Regions from separate parts of the Clostridium neonatale genome, predicted to be linked through region 2. Evidence: a T-box and tRNA genes for the amino acid it is inferred to sense, from the RefSeq annotation. Region 2 holds a T-box; the other holds one or more tRNA genes.
The links. The T-box of region 2 lies ahead of thrS (threonine--tRNA ligase). A T-box ahead of a tRNA ligase gene usually reads a tRNA of that ligase, here a tRNA-Thr.

Region 1 (6,298 bases), 180 kb from region 2:
AGAACTTATAGAACAAAGACAGGAAGCGAGAAAAAATAAGAATTTTGCGTTGGCGGATAAAATAAGAGATGATTTAAAGGCAAGAAATATTGTGCTAGAAGATACTCCACAAGGTGTAAGATGGAAGAAAATTAATTGATATTTCTTGTAAGAAAAGATTATTTAATTAATGGTTAGTATGCAAACATAAAAATAGCAATTAAAATGCACAGTACAAGTTAGCAAGACTTATATAAGTCTTGAATATTGTCATTGTGCATTTGCTTTAAAAGTGGTACTTTTAGTTAAAGAGGAGAAAAAAATGATAAATGACTTAAGAGTTAAAGAATTTAGTAAAGATGAAGCTAGAATGTTAAACCCTTTGCAATTAGCTTTAATTGGTGATGGAGTATATGAAGTTTTTATCAGAAATTATATATTGAGCAACAATATATCATTAAATGCTAATAAGATTCATGTAAAAGCAATTAGTTACGTAAAAGCTAAAAGCCAATCTGATATAATGCATCAATTGGAAAGTTTACTTAAAGAAGATGAGTTAAGTATTTACAAAAGAGGGCGAAATGCTAAGTCAGCTACAATTCCCAAAAATGCAGATGTGAGAGATTATAGAATGGCAACAGGATTTGAAGCACTTGTAGGATATTTATATCTAATTGGAGATAAAGAACGATTGGAATTTGTGCTAAATAAATCACTTTACATATTAAATTAGATTTTATTATAAAATGCAAGGAGGGAAATGAATGCAAGAAAAAAATAGAGCTATAAGAAAAAATAGTGAAATGAAGAAAAGTAAAGATACAGAACAAAAAGATAAATTGAATAAAAAAGATAATTTGAATATAGGAAGAGAAGATTTAATAATAGGAAGGAATGCTGTTTCAGAAACTTTAAAGGGAAAAGGAACAATAGAAGCATTATACATATCTAACAATAGATCTGAAGGATCGATAAAAGCTATTATAGGAATGGCAAAGGAAAAAGGAATTCTTATAAAAGAAGTTGATAAGAGAAAACTTGATTCAATGTGTGGTGGGGAAGTTCATCAAGGAGTAATAGCTAAAGTGACACCATTTAAATATTCTGATGTATCAGATATCCTAGATTTAGCAAGAGATAAGAATGAAGATCCGTTTATAATTATATTAGATGAAATTGAAGACCCTCATAATTTAGGTTCTATAGCTAGAACTGCAGAGCTATTTGGAGCACATGGAATTATTATACCTAAAAGAAGAAGTGTGTCGGTAAATAGTACTGTGTATAAATCATCAGTGGGAGCTATTGAGCATATGAAGATAGCTAAAGTAACTAATATAAATAATACTATAGACGAATTAAAAGAAAACGGAATATGGGTTTATGGTACTGATATAAGAGCAAAAGAATATAGTTATGAAGCTGATTTTACTGGACCTTGTGCAATTATAATAGGAAATGAAGGTAAAGGTATGTCTAAATTAACAATACAAAAATGTGATAAGTTAATTAAAATACCAATGGTGGGAAAGATTAATTCTTTAAATGCATCAGTAGCAGGTGGTATAATGATGTATGAAATATTAAAAGGGAGACTAAAGTGAGAGAGGTATATATGTGAAAACTATTTTTGTAGATGGGTACAATGTTATAAATAGCTGGCCTAATTTAAAAGCTACAAAAGATTTTACTTTTGAAGGTGCAAGGCAGTCTCTGATAGATATTCTTCATAATTATTCTGTATTTAATAGTTGCAGAATATCTATAGTCTTTGATGCACATAAGGTTACAGGAAGTATTGAGAAAAAAGAAGAGGTTAGCAATCATATATCGGTTATTTTTACTAAAGATGGAGAAACGGCTGATAGTTATATTGAGAAAAAAGTTAATCAATTAGGAAGAAAACATGAGATAGTAGTAGTAACTTCTGATAATTTAGAGCAACAAACAGTATTTCAAAGAGGGGCAGTTAGAATGTCTTCTTTAGAATTTTATAATGAAATTTTAAAGGTAGAAAAAGTGATTAAAAAGAATTCTGAAAATAATAAGATTGGATATAAAAATAGCTTAAGTGATAATATTCCTGATAGTATTGTTGAAAAGTTGGAAAAAATTAGAAGGGGCAAATGAATTAAGTTGACTAAGGCAATTTTGCTAAGGTATAATTGTTTACATAAGTAGTTTTATGCAGAAGAGAGTTGAGTGAGAATCGTTGGAAAAGTTTTTAGAATTTAAAGATAAATCAGATGAAGAAATTGTTATAGAAGCAAAATCAGGAGATAATAGAGCGCAAGATTATTTGATTTCTAAATATGAAAATTTTGTTAAGTCAAAGGCTAAGTCATATTTTTTAATTGGGGCAGATAAAGAAGACATTTATCAAGAAGGAATGATTGGTTTTTACAAAGCTATTAGAGATTATAAACCTGATAAGTCAACATCGTTTAAGGCTTTTGCAGAAATATGTGTAACGCGACAGATCATTACTGCAATTAAAACTGCTACTAGACAAAAGCATATTCCATTAAATACTTATGTATCATTGAATAAACCAATTTATGAAGAAGAATCTGAACGAACATTATTAGATGTTTTAGCTGGTATAAAGATTTCAGATCCAGAAGAACTTATAATAAGTAAAGAACAAATGGATTATATTGAGGATAAAATAGAAAATGTGTTATCAGATTTAGAATTGGAAGTTCTTACATCATACTTAGATGGGAAGTCTTATCAAGAAATAGCATGTGATTTAGAGAGGCATTCTAAATCTATCGATAATGCTTTACAAAGAGTAAAAAGAAAACTGGAAAAGTATTTAGATATAAAATAATTTTTTTATTGACAAATAAAAAAAAGAATAGTAAAATTTATAATTGGTATATCAAGGAATAGCATAAAATGAACGCTCACATAGCTCAGTAGGCAGAGCGTCGCCTTGGTAAGGCGGAGGTCGTCGGTTCAATCCCGATTGTGAGCTCCAAATAAAATAAAAAAACACTAGGCAAAGTTTATTACATGATTTAAGGGAGGAATTTAACAATGGCAAAGGAAAAGTTCGAGAGAAGTAAGCCACATGTTAACATTGGAACAATCGGTCACGTAGACCACGGTAAGACAACATTAACAGCAGCTATAACAACTGTATTAGCAAACAGAGGATATGCAGAAGCGTTTAACTATGCTGATATAGATAAAGCGCCAGAAGAAAAAGAAAGAGGAATTACAATCAATACAGCTCACGTTGAGTATGAAACAGAAAACAGACACTATGCTCACGTAGACTGTCCAGGACATGCTGACTATGTTAAGAACATGATTACAGGAGCTGCACAAATGGATGGAGCTATCTTAGTTGTATCAGCAGCAGATGGTCCAATGCCACAAACAAGAGAACATATCTTATTAGGATCAAGAGTTGGTATAGAATACATAGTAGTATTCTTAAACAAAGCAGATATGGTAGATGATCCAGAATTATTAGAATTAGTTGAAATGGAAGTAAGAGAATTATTAAGTGAATATGACTTCCCAGGTGATGATATTCCAGTAATAACAGGATCAGCATTAAAAGCATTAGAAAATCCAACAGATGAAGAAGCTATCAAACCAATATTAGATTTAATGGATGCAGTAGATAGTTATATTCCAACACCAGAAAGAGCTACAGATAAACCATTCTTAATGCCAGTTGAAGATGTATTTACAATCACTGGTAGAGGAACAGTTGCAACAGGAAGAGTTGAAGCTGGGGTTCTTCATGTTGGAGATGAAATAGATATCGTTGGATTACAAGAAGAAAAGAAGAAGACAGTAGTAACTGGAATCGAAATGTTCAGAAAGTTATTAGACGAAGCGCAAGCAGGAGATAATATCGGAGCATTATTAAGAGGTATTCAAAGAACTGAAATCGAAAGAGGTCAAGTTTTAGCAAAACCAAACTCAGTACATCCACATACTAAGTTCGTAGGTCAAGTATACGTACTTAAAAAAGAAGAAGGTGGAAGACATACTCCATTCTTCGATGGATATAGACCACAATTCTATTTCAGAACAACTGACGTTACTGGTTCAATCAAATTACCAGATGGAATGGAAATGGTAATGCCAGGAGACCACATTGACATGAATGTTGAATTAATCACTCCAATCGCAATGGATGAAGGATTAAGATTCGCTATCAGAGAAGGTGGAAGAACTGTAGGTTCTGGAGTTGTTACTAGTATAGTTGAATAATATTAATTATTCTTTAAATAAATAGGACTAAGTTATTTAACTTAGTCCTATTTAAAGGTGATTGACAATAAAGATCTTGTATGATATTTTATATAAGTAAAATTAAAAGTAAGTCTTTTCAACAAAAACAAAAGATAAGATCTTTTGTTTAATATATATGAAATATATGAAACTGGAGGTGCAGTCATGAGAACAAAGATAACTTTAGCATGCACAGAGTGTAAACAAAGAAATTATGATTCAATGAAGAACAAGAAAAATGATCCAGATAGATTAGAAATGAGAAAATATTGTAAATTCTGCAAAAAACACACTCTTCATAGAGAAACAAAATAGTTAGCCTAAAATGACATATGCTTATTAAAATTAAGGATGTGATAGTATGTCAGATAAAAATAATGTGAAAACTGGAAAGGCTGTTCAAAAGAGTAGTTTGTTTAGTTTTTTTAGAGAGGTTAAGGCTGAGGTGAAAAAAATAACTTGGCCTTCAAAGAATGAGACAAAGAAAGCATTAATTGCAGTTTTAATATTCACTGTAATATACATAGTATTAGTTGGTGGATTTGATTTTATTTTCAAGAGCCTCTTTGAAATGATTTTAAAATTAAAATAATAAGGAGGTTTGGCAATATTCATTGTTGCTGAAATGACTATGAGTGAAAGAGCAAGATGGTATGTAGTACATACATACTCTGGATATGAAAATAAGGTTAAAGCAAATCTAGAAAAAGCAATTGAAAACAGAAATCTTGAATCTCTTATCCATGATATACAAGTACCAATGGAAGAAGTGGTTGAAGAAAAAGATGGTAAGCGCAAAGTCTCATTAAAGAAAAAATTTCCTGGATATGTGCTAGTTAAGATGATAATGGGTGATGAAGCTTGGTACGTTGTAAGAAATACAAGAGGTGTAACAGGATTTGTCGGTCCAGGATCAAAACCAGTTCCTCTATCAGATGATGAAGTTCAATCAATGGGAGTGGTAGAAACTACTATTGATATAGATTTAGAAATAGGGGAAAATATAAGAATTATCTCAGGACCGTTAAGAGATTCCATAGCTATAATACAAGAGATAATTTTAGAGAAACATAAAGTTAAGGCTTTAGTAGAAATGTTTGGCAGAGAAACTCTTGCCGAATTAGATTTTAATCAAGTTGAAAAATTAGTTTAATGTAAACTGATTTAATAAAGTGGGAGAACGAAAAGTTCGCATATACCACAGTAATAGGAGGAATAACAAAAATGGCTAAGAAAGTAACTGGAATGATTAAACTTCAACTTCAAGCAGGTAAGGCAACACCAGCTCCACCAGTTGGTCCAGCTTTAGGTCAACATGGTGTAAATATAATGGGATTCTGTAAGGAGTTTAATGCTAAAACAGCAAACCAAGCAGGATTAATAATACCAGTAGTTATAACAGTTTACCAAGATAGATCTTTTAGTTTTATATTAAAAACACCTCCAGCTGCAGTTCTAATTAAGAAAGAATTAGGATTAGAAAGCGGATCAGGGGTTCCTAATAAAACTAAGGTTGGTAAGTTAACTCAAGATCAACTTAAAAAAATAGCAGAAACTAAGATGCCGGATTTAAATGCTGCTAACGTTGAATCAGCAATGAGAATGATTGCTGGAACAGCTAGAAGTATGGGCGTAACTATTGAAGAGTAATTCGTAAAATTAAGTGGGAGGTAAAAACCGTTATTACCACGGAGGAGGAAAAGAAATGGGAAAAAAATACATTGAAAGTGCAAAGCTTATAGATAAAAGTACACTATATAGTTCTAATGAGGCATTAGATCTTGTTTTAAAGACTGCAAAAGCTAATTTTGATGAAACAATTGAACTACATGTAAGACTTGGAGTAGATCCAAGGCATGCAGACCAACAAGTAAGAGGTGCTGTTGTTTTACCTAACGGAACAGGTAAAACTGTCAAAGTGCTTGTATTTGCAAAAGGTGCTAAAGCTGATGAAGCTAAAGCAGCTGGAGCAGATTTTGTTGGAGCAGAAGAATTAGTTCAAAAAATTCAAAGTGAAAATTGGTTCGACTATGATGTAGTTGTAGCAACTCCAGATATG
Region 2 (6,298 bases):
TCTTCTATTAATAAATTAATTTGTTCATTTCTATTATCCCTATCTGCTGAATCCATTAATATAATTGGTGAAGCAGAAGTAAATTCGTATTTATCCTTCATAAATTTTATATTTTCCATTATTTATATACCTCACACATTGATATCAAAATACAACTTCGCTCATATTATATTATTATAACATAGAAAATTATAAGTTAGTTCTAAATCAATTATTATGGAGCATTTTATGAGAAAAAAAGTTATCTACGTAAATTTCACAAAAAAAAGAAGAGTTAATTTTATATCTTTCATTTTCTACAGAATTGTTAATTTCATATTTAATAAATTTAAAGTCAAGCATAAATCTCAATGTAATCAGCATTTAAATAAACAACGTATATCTAACTAATTTTTCATGAAATTTATTTTTTGTGATAAAATAAAAATAAAAATAATAATAATAATAAATCAGAGGTGAAAGTATGAGAGTTGGATTAGGATACGATGTTCATAAATTAGTTGAAGATAGAAAATTAATTATAGGCGGTGTTGAAATACCATATGAAAAAGGACTATTAGGTCATTCTGACGCTGATGTTCTTATTCATGCCATAATTGATTCAATTTTAGGTGCCTGCGCTTTAGGCGATATAGGTAAACATTTTCCAGATACTGATGAAAATTATAAAGGAGTTTCAAGCATGGTTTTATTAAAAGAAACTGCTAAACTAATTTCAGAATCCGGTTATAAAATAAATAATATAGATGCTACTATAATAGCTCAAGCCCCTAAAATGTTACCTTATATAGATAACATGGTTGTTAATATATCAAATGCTCTTAATATAAATAGAAACCAAGTTAACATTAAGGCTACTACTGAAGAAGGTTTAGGATTTACTGGTGAAAAACTGGGTATCTCTGCTCAAAGTATAGCTTCTATTGACTAAATTTATTAAATAAAAGATGAGTAAGTCACTACTCATCTTTTATTCATACATATTTAAAATACCTCTGTAAGTTTTCTAAGCAAAACCTTTCTAAATTTTTCTCCATTTACTTTATTACCAATAGCTGTTCTACTAATTTCTTTCCATTCATCAATTGACATTCCCAACTTCTCTTCTAATTCCTCTTCTGTACTTGTCATTACACTAGAAGAAATTACAAAGTCAGCTAACTCTTCAGGAGTTGTAAAGAATTTTATATATATAAATTCCTCATTATCTCCCATCCATTTTTTATTAAAAGCTCTTGAAAATTTCTTTAATTCTCTTTGAATATTTGAAGACCTCATTTCCCAAAGCTTTGATAAAAATTCATAGTCTTCTTTCATTTTAGAAACTACATCTTTATCTATAATATTATCTTTAGATGCATTTCTTATAACATTATCAACACTCACAAAAGGAATATTAGTTATAGTCTTTAATTTTCCATATATCCATTTATAAAAAGACTCCTGCAAAAAAGAATATTGAATATATCCTAACAAACTCTTTGTATTAGGAAAATAACCCCAGACATTGTTCAATCCATTATTTTTACTGAACATCATTGTATGAAAATAAAAAGATTTCTCTGTAGGTGAATCCTTCATAAACATATGCCCACGTATAGTTTTATTTTCTCTGACAACGTTTTCCCAAAACTTAATGGAATTATAATTTTCTCTCACCTAAATCACCGTCCTATTGTGGTTTATTTCTAATTAAATTTAAAGGTCTATATTTATTCCTTCAATTACATTATATAGTATATTGTACTGTTTATTCAAGTTAAATATACATGTTTATTTATTAAAATTCTCTTCTTATAAGGTAAATTTTAACTTGTAATTATTTAGTAATTATTGTTTGATATAGTAACATATTATTAATTCTAACCATAATGATATAATAAAATTGATATTTTTTATTCATTAATTTATAATATTATAGGTTAAGTTTAATAATAAAAAATCAATTTTATCAAAATTCTAAGGAGGATAAACTATTGCCTTTATGTGAAATATGCAATGCACCAGCTGACATACACCATATTGTTCATAGAAGTGAAGGTGGACTTGATATAGAGTTAAACTATAAATATCTGTGTCCAAGACATCATAGAGGAAAGTGCGGTCCTCATCATTGTAAAGAAGTGGACATTAGATATAAATTAGAATTACAGAATAAATTACTTTATATGTTAAGAAAAGAATACTACTCTTTTAAGGAATTATCATTAGAACTTAACTTACCAAATAATGCCCTAAAAAGAATAACTAAAGATTTAAAATTATATAAAGAGGGCTATAAAAAGAATGATGTTATATTAAAGATTATGGGTGGAAAACTATATTCTGAAGATATGATAGTTAATTTAACCTTAGATAGATTAATTAATAATATAGATTAATGTACAAGTTAGGAGCCATCAAATCTTATAATATTTTTGATGCTCCTTATTTTTTAATATTTTCTAGAATTATTGACATAAAAACATCTAATGATTATAATAAAAAATAATATGATAACACGTTGATGAGGACAGTAAGCTAAAATCTTATTTTCAGAGAGAGAATATGCTGGTGTGATTATTCTTAAATAAATTTAGTCTGAAAACCACCTCTGAGTGGCTCTAATAAAGCCCGTTTTTATCACGTTACGATAAATTTAAGTGACCTAATATAGTTATATTATTTTATATCTTATTTTAGGTAATTAGAGTGGAACCACGGATATTACTTCGTCTCTATATTTTTGAGACGGAGTTTTTATTTTGTAAATTATTATAAACATCATATAAAACAATTAATTTCATATTTTTGAAAGGAGTCTTAAACAATGATAAAAGTTACTTTAAAAGACGGTTCTATTAAAGAATTTGAAGCTGAAATATCAGTTCTTGACATTGCTAAATCAATAAGCGAAGGATTAGCTAGAAATGCTTTTTGTGGAATAGTAAATGGTGAAGTTTGTGATTTAAGAAAAATTATTAATGAGGATGTTGAATTAAGTATTTGTACTTTTGATTCTCAAGAGGGTAAAGATGCTGTAAGACATAGTGTATCACATGTCTTAGCTTATGCTGTTAAAAGATTATTCCCTGAAACAAAATTAGCTATAGGGCCTTCTATCTCTAATGGATTCTATTATGATTTTGATAGAGAAACTGCATTTACTACTCAAGACTTAGAAAAACTTGAAGCTGAAATGCAAAAAATAATCAAAGAAAATCCTGAAATAACAAGATTTGAGCTTCCAAAAAATGAAGCTTTAGAATTAATGAAAGATGAACCTTATAAGGTAGAATTAATTAATGATCTTCCTGAAGATGAAGTAATTTCATTCTATAAAATGGGTGATTTCACTGATCTTTGTGCTGGTCCTCACGTTATGTCATTAAAACCAATAAAAGCAATCAAACTTACTAGAAGTGCTGGTGCTTATTGGAAAGGTGATGAAAAGAACAAGATGCTTACAAGAATATATGGAACTGCTTTCTTAAAGAAATCAGAACTTGATTCATTCTTAGAAGCATTAGAAGAAGCTAAAAAGAGAGATCATAATAAGTTAGGTAGAGAACTTAAATTATTTACTACTGATGAAAAGGTAGGTCAAGGTCTTCCTTTATTAATGCCAAAGGGAGCTAAAATAATTCAAATTCTTCAAAGATGGGTTGAAGATGAAGAAGAAAAAAGAGGTTATGTTTTAACTAAAACTCCATTTATGGCTAAGAGTGATTTATATAAAGTATCTGGTCACTGGGATCACTACAAAGATGGAATGTTTGTATTAGGTGATGAAGAAAAAGATGATGAAATATTTGCTTTAAGACCTATGACTTGCCCATTCCAATATACTATATATAATGCTGAACAACACAGCTATAGAGATCTACCAATAAGATATGGTGAAACTTCTACTCTATTTAGAAATGAGGCTTCTGGTGAAATGCATGGTCTTATAAGAGTTAGACAATTCACTTTATCTGACGGGCATTTAATAGTTACTCCAGAACAATTAGAAGATGAATTCAAAGGAGTAGTTGAATTAATAAAATATATAATGGATACTCTAGGAATATCAGATGATATAAGCTATAGATTCTCAAAATGGGATCCAAATAATACTGAAAAATATATTAATGATCCAGAAGCTTGGAATAAAACTCAAGATATAATGAGAACTATTTTAAATCATTTAAATATAGATTATGTTGAAGCTGATGATGAAGCTGCATTCTATGGTCCAAAACTTGATATTCAATTTAAGAATGTTCATGGTAAAGAAGATACAATAATTACAGTACAAATAGACTTTGCTTTAGCTGAAAGATTTGATATGACTTACATTGATAAGAATGGTGAAAAGAAACGTCCATATATCATTCATAGATCATCAATTGGATGTTATGAAAGAACTTTAGCTATGCTTATAGAAAAATATGCTGGTGCATTCCCAACATGGCTTTCTCCAACTCAAGTTAAAGTATTACCAATCTCTGATAAATATAATGATTATGCAGAATCTGTTACTAGAAAACTAAGAGATAATGGAATAAGAGTTGAAACTGATTATAGAGCAGAAAAAATTGGTTACAAGATTAGAGAAGCTAGACTTGAAAGAACTCCTTATATCCTAGTTGTTGGTGAAAAAGAAGCTCAAAACAACGAAGTTTCTGTAAGAAGTAGAAAGAACGATGATGAAGGTGCTATGAACCTAGATGCATTCGTTGAAAGAATTGTTACTGAAGTTAAAAATAAAGAAAGATAAAAATAATGACCGCCTTACTAAATAGTGAGGCGGCCAATTTTTATTACTTAACTTATTAGCTTATCTTCTTCTAAATTACATTCATCAATTGTTTCCTCTTTATCCAATTCATCATCTATAATGTTCCCCATATTATTTTCTTCATTGTCTAAAATTTCTTCATTGACTTTAAACTGCTTGACTTCTTCTGTTAATGAATCAGATTCATTTAATAGTAAATCTGCTTTTTGACTTACTTTATCACCAAGTTTAGATAAATCAATAGCAGAAATTGTTATTTGATCTATTGATTTAGATGTGTCTTCAACCATATCTGATAATTCATCAACTGTTTTAACTATATCTTCTTTGCTATTTGTTATATTGGCAAACTCAGCATCTATGTTAGATATTTTAGGTGCTATTTCTTTAACTAATATATTAATTTCTGAAAATGAACTCAAAACATCGTATATTATTTTTCTTTGCAACTCTAATTCTTTTTCCATTTCCTTAGAATCACTAACTATTTCTTTTGTCATAATCATTAATCCATTTATTATCTTATATATACTGTGAGATGAGTCTTTACTTTGCTCAGCAAGCTTTCTTATCTCATTTGCTACTACATTAAATCCTCTTCCTGCCTCTCCTGCCCTAGCTGCTTCAATGGCTGCATTTAATGCTAAAAGATCTGTTTGTTCCGCAATTCCATTTATAATATCTGTGATTCTATTTACCGTCATCATTTGCTCTTCTATTTGATTTACACTATTAGAAAAGACTTCAAAAGTAGAATTCACATTTTCAATTCCATCATTTAAATCTTCAATATTTTTATTTCCACTACTTGCTTTATCATTTACTATAAGAACTCTTCTATTTATTGAATTAATATTCGATTTTATAATATCAAACTTTTCACTAAACATACCTAGTGTATTCATTATGCCTTTAAATTCATTATCCTGTTTAGCTGTGCTACCCGCAACACGTCCTATTGATAATGATATTTCATTAGTAAACATTGATAATTCTGAAGAAATTTCCGATAAATCTGATGATTCATTTTTAACTTTATGTGCGTTATCTCTAACAGATTTTATCATATTTCCTACAGACTCTTTAGCATTATTTACGCTTCTACAAATCTCACTTATTTCATCTTTTCCTTTAAGAAATTTTTCATTTAACCTGCTCTCAAAATCTCCATTTGCTATAGTATCAACATAATTTTTAGCTATTATTAGCTTTTTAGTAACCCTAAATAAAAAAATTATTATAATACTTGATATAATAACCATCATTATTATTGTTGCTATAACATCTACTAATTTTAATCCACTTAATGCTTTAAACAAATCTTGTTCTTCAACTGTAATTCCTAATGAGAGCCCTGTATTCCCTATAGGTGTATATGACATATATCTAAACTTACCACCATAATTATATTTTCCTATACCACAATCAGTAGCTATAATCATACTCTTTCCTATGTTATTTAGTTTGTCTAAAACTTCATTTTCAGATTTCATATCTGTAATATTCTTATTTTCTTTAATCATTTCACTATCGCTT

Region 1: it encodes a tRNA-Thr, which carries the amino acid that the T-box ahead of thrS (threonine--tRNA ligase) is inferred to sense. The anticodon was not compared.

Annotation. Positions count from the first base shown of each region.
Region 1 covers NZ_UICR01000001.1:195,929-202,226, forward strand. Annotated here, with positions in the region: gene cysS (cysteine--tRNA ligase) at 1-139, shown strand, start outside; gene CNEONATNEC86_RS00950 (Mini-ribonuclease 3) at 302-715, shown strand; gene rlmB (23S rRNA (guanosine(2251)-2'-O)-methyltransferase RlmB) at 747-1,586, shown strand; gene CNEONATNEC86_RS00960 (NYN domain-containing protein) at 1,600-2,112, shown strand; gene sigH (RNA polymerase sporulation sigma factor SigH) at 2,195-2,815, shown strand; tRNA gene CNEONATNEC86_RS00970 (tRNA-Thr) at 2,890-2,965, shown strand; gene tuf (elongation factor Tu) at 3,025-4,218, shown strand; gene rpmG (50S ribosomal protein L33) at 4,405-4,554, shown strand; gene secE (preprotein translocase subunit SecE) at 4,601-4,831, shown strand; gene nusG (transcription termination/antitermination protein NusG) at 4,871-5,392, shown strand; gene rplK (50S ribosomal protein L11) at 5,464-5,889, shown strand; gene rplA (50S ribosomal protein L1) at 5,945-6,298, shown strand, end outside.
Region 2 covers NZ_UICR01000001.1:371,798-378,095, reverse strand. Annotated here, with positions in the region: gene CNEONATNEC86_RS01765 (anti-sigma factor domain-containing protein) at 1-119, opposite strand, end outside; gene ispF (2-C-methyl-D-erythritol 2,4-cyclodiphosphate synthase) at 464-931, shown strand; gene CNEONATNEC86_RS01755 (hypothetical protein) at 985-1,659, opposite strand; gene CNEONATNEC86_RS01750 (HNH endonuclease) at 1,977-2,381, shown strand; T-box leader at 2,495-2,722, shown strand; gene thrS (threonine--tRNA ligase) at 2,810-4,741, shown strand; gene CNEONATNEC86_RS01740 (methyl-accepting chemotaxis protein) at 4,789-6,298, opposite strand, start outside.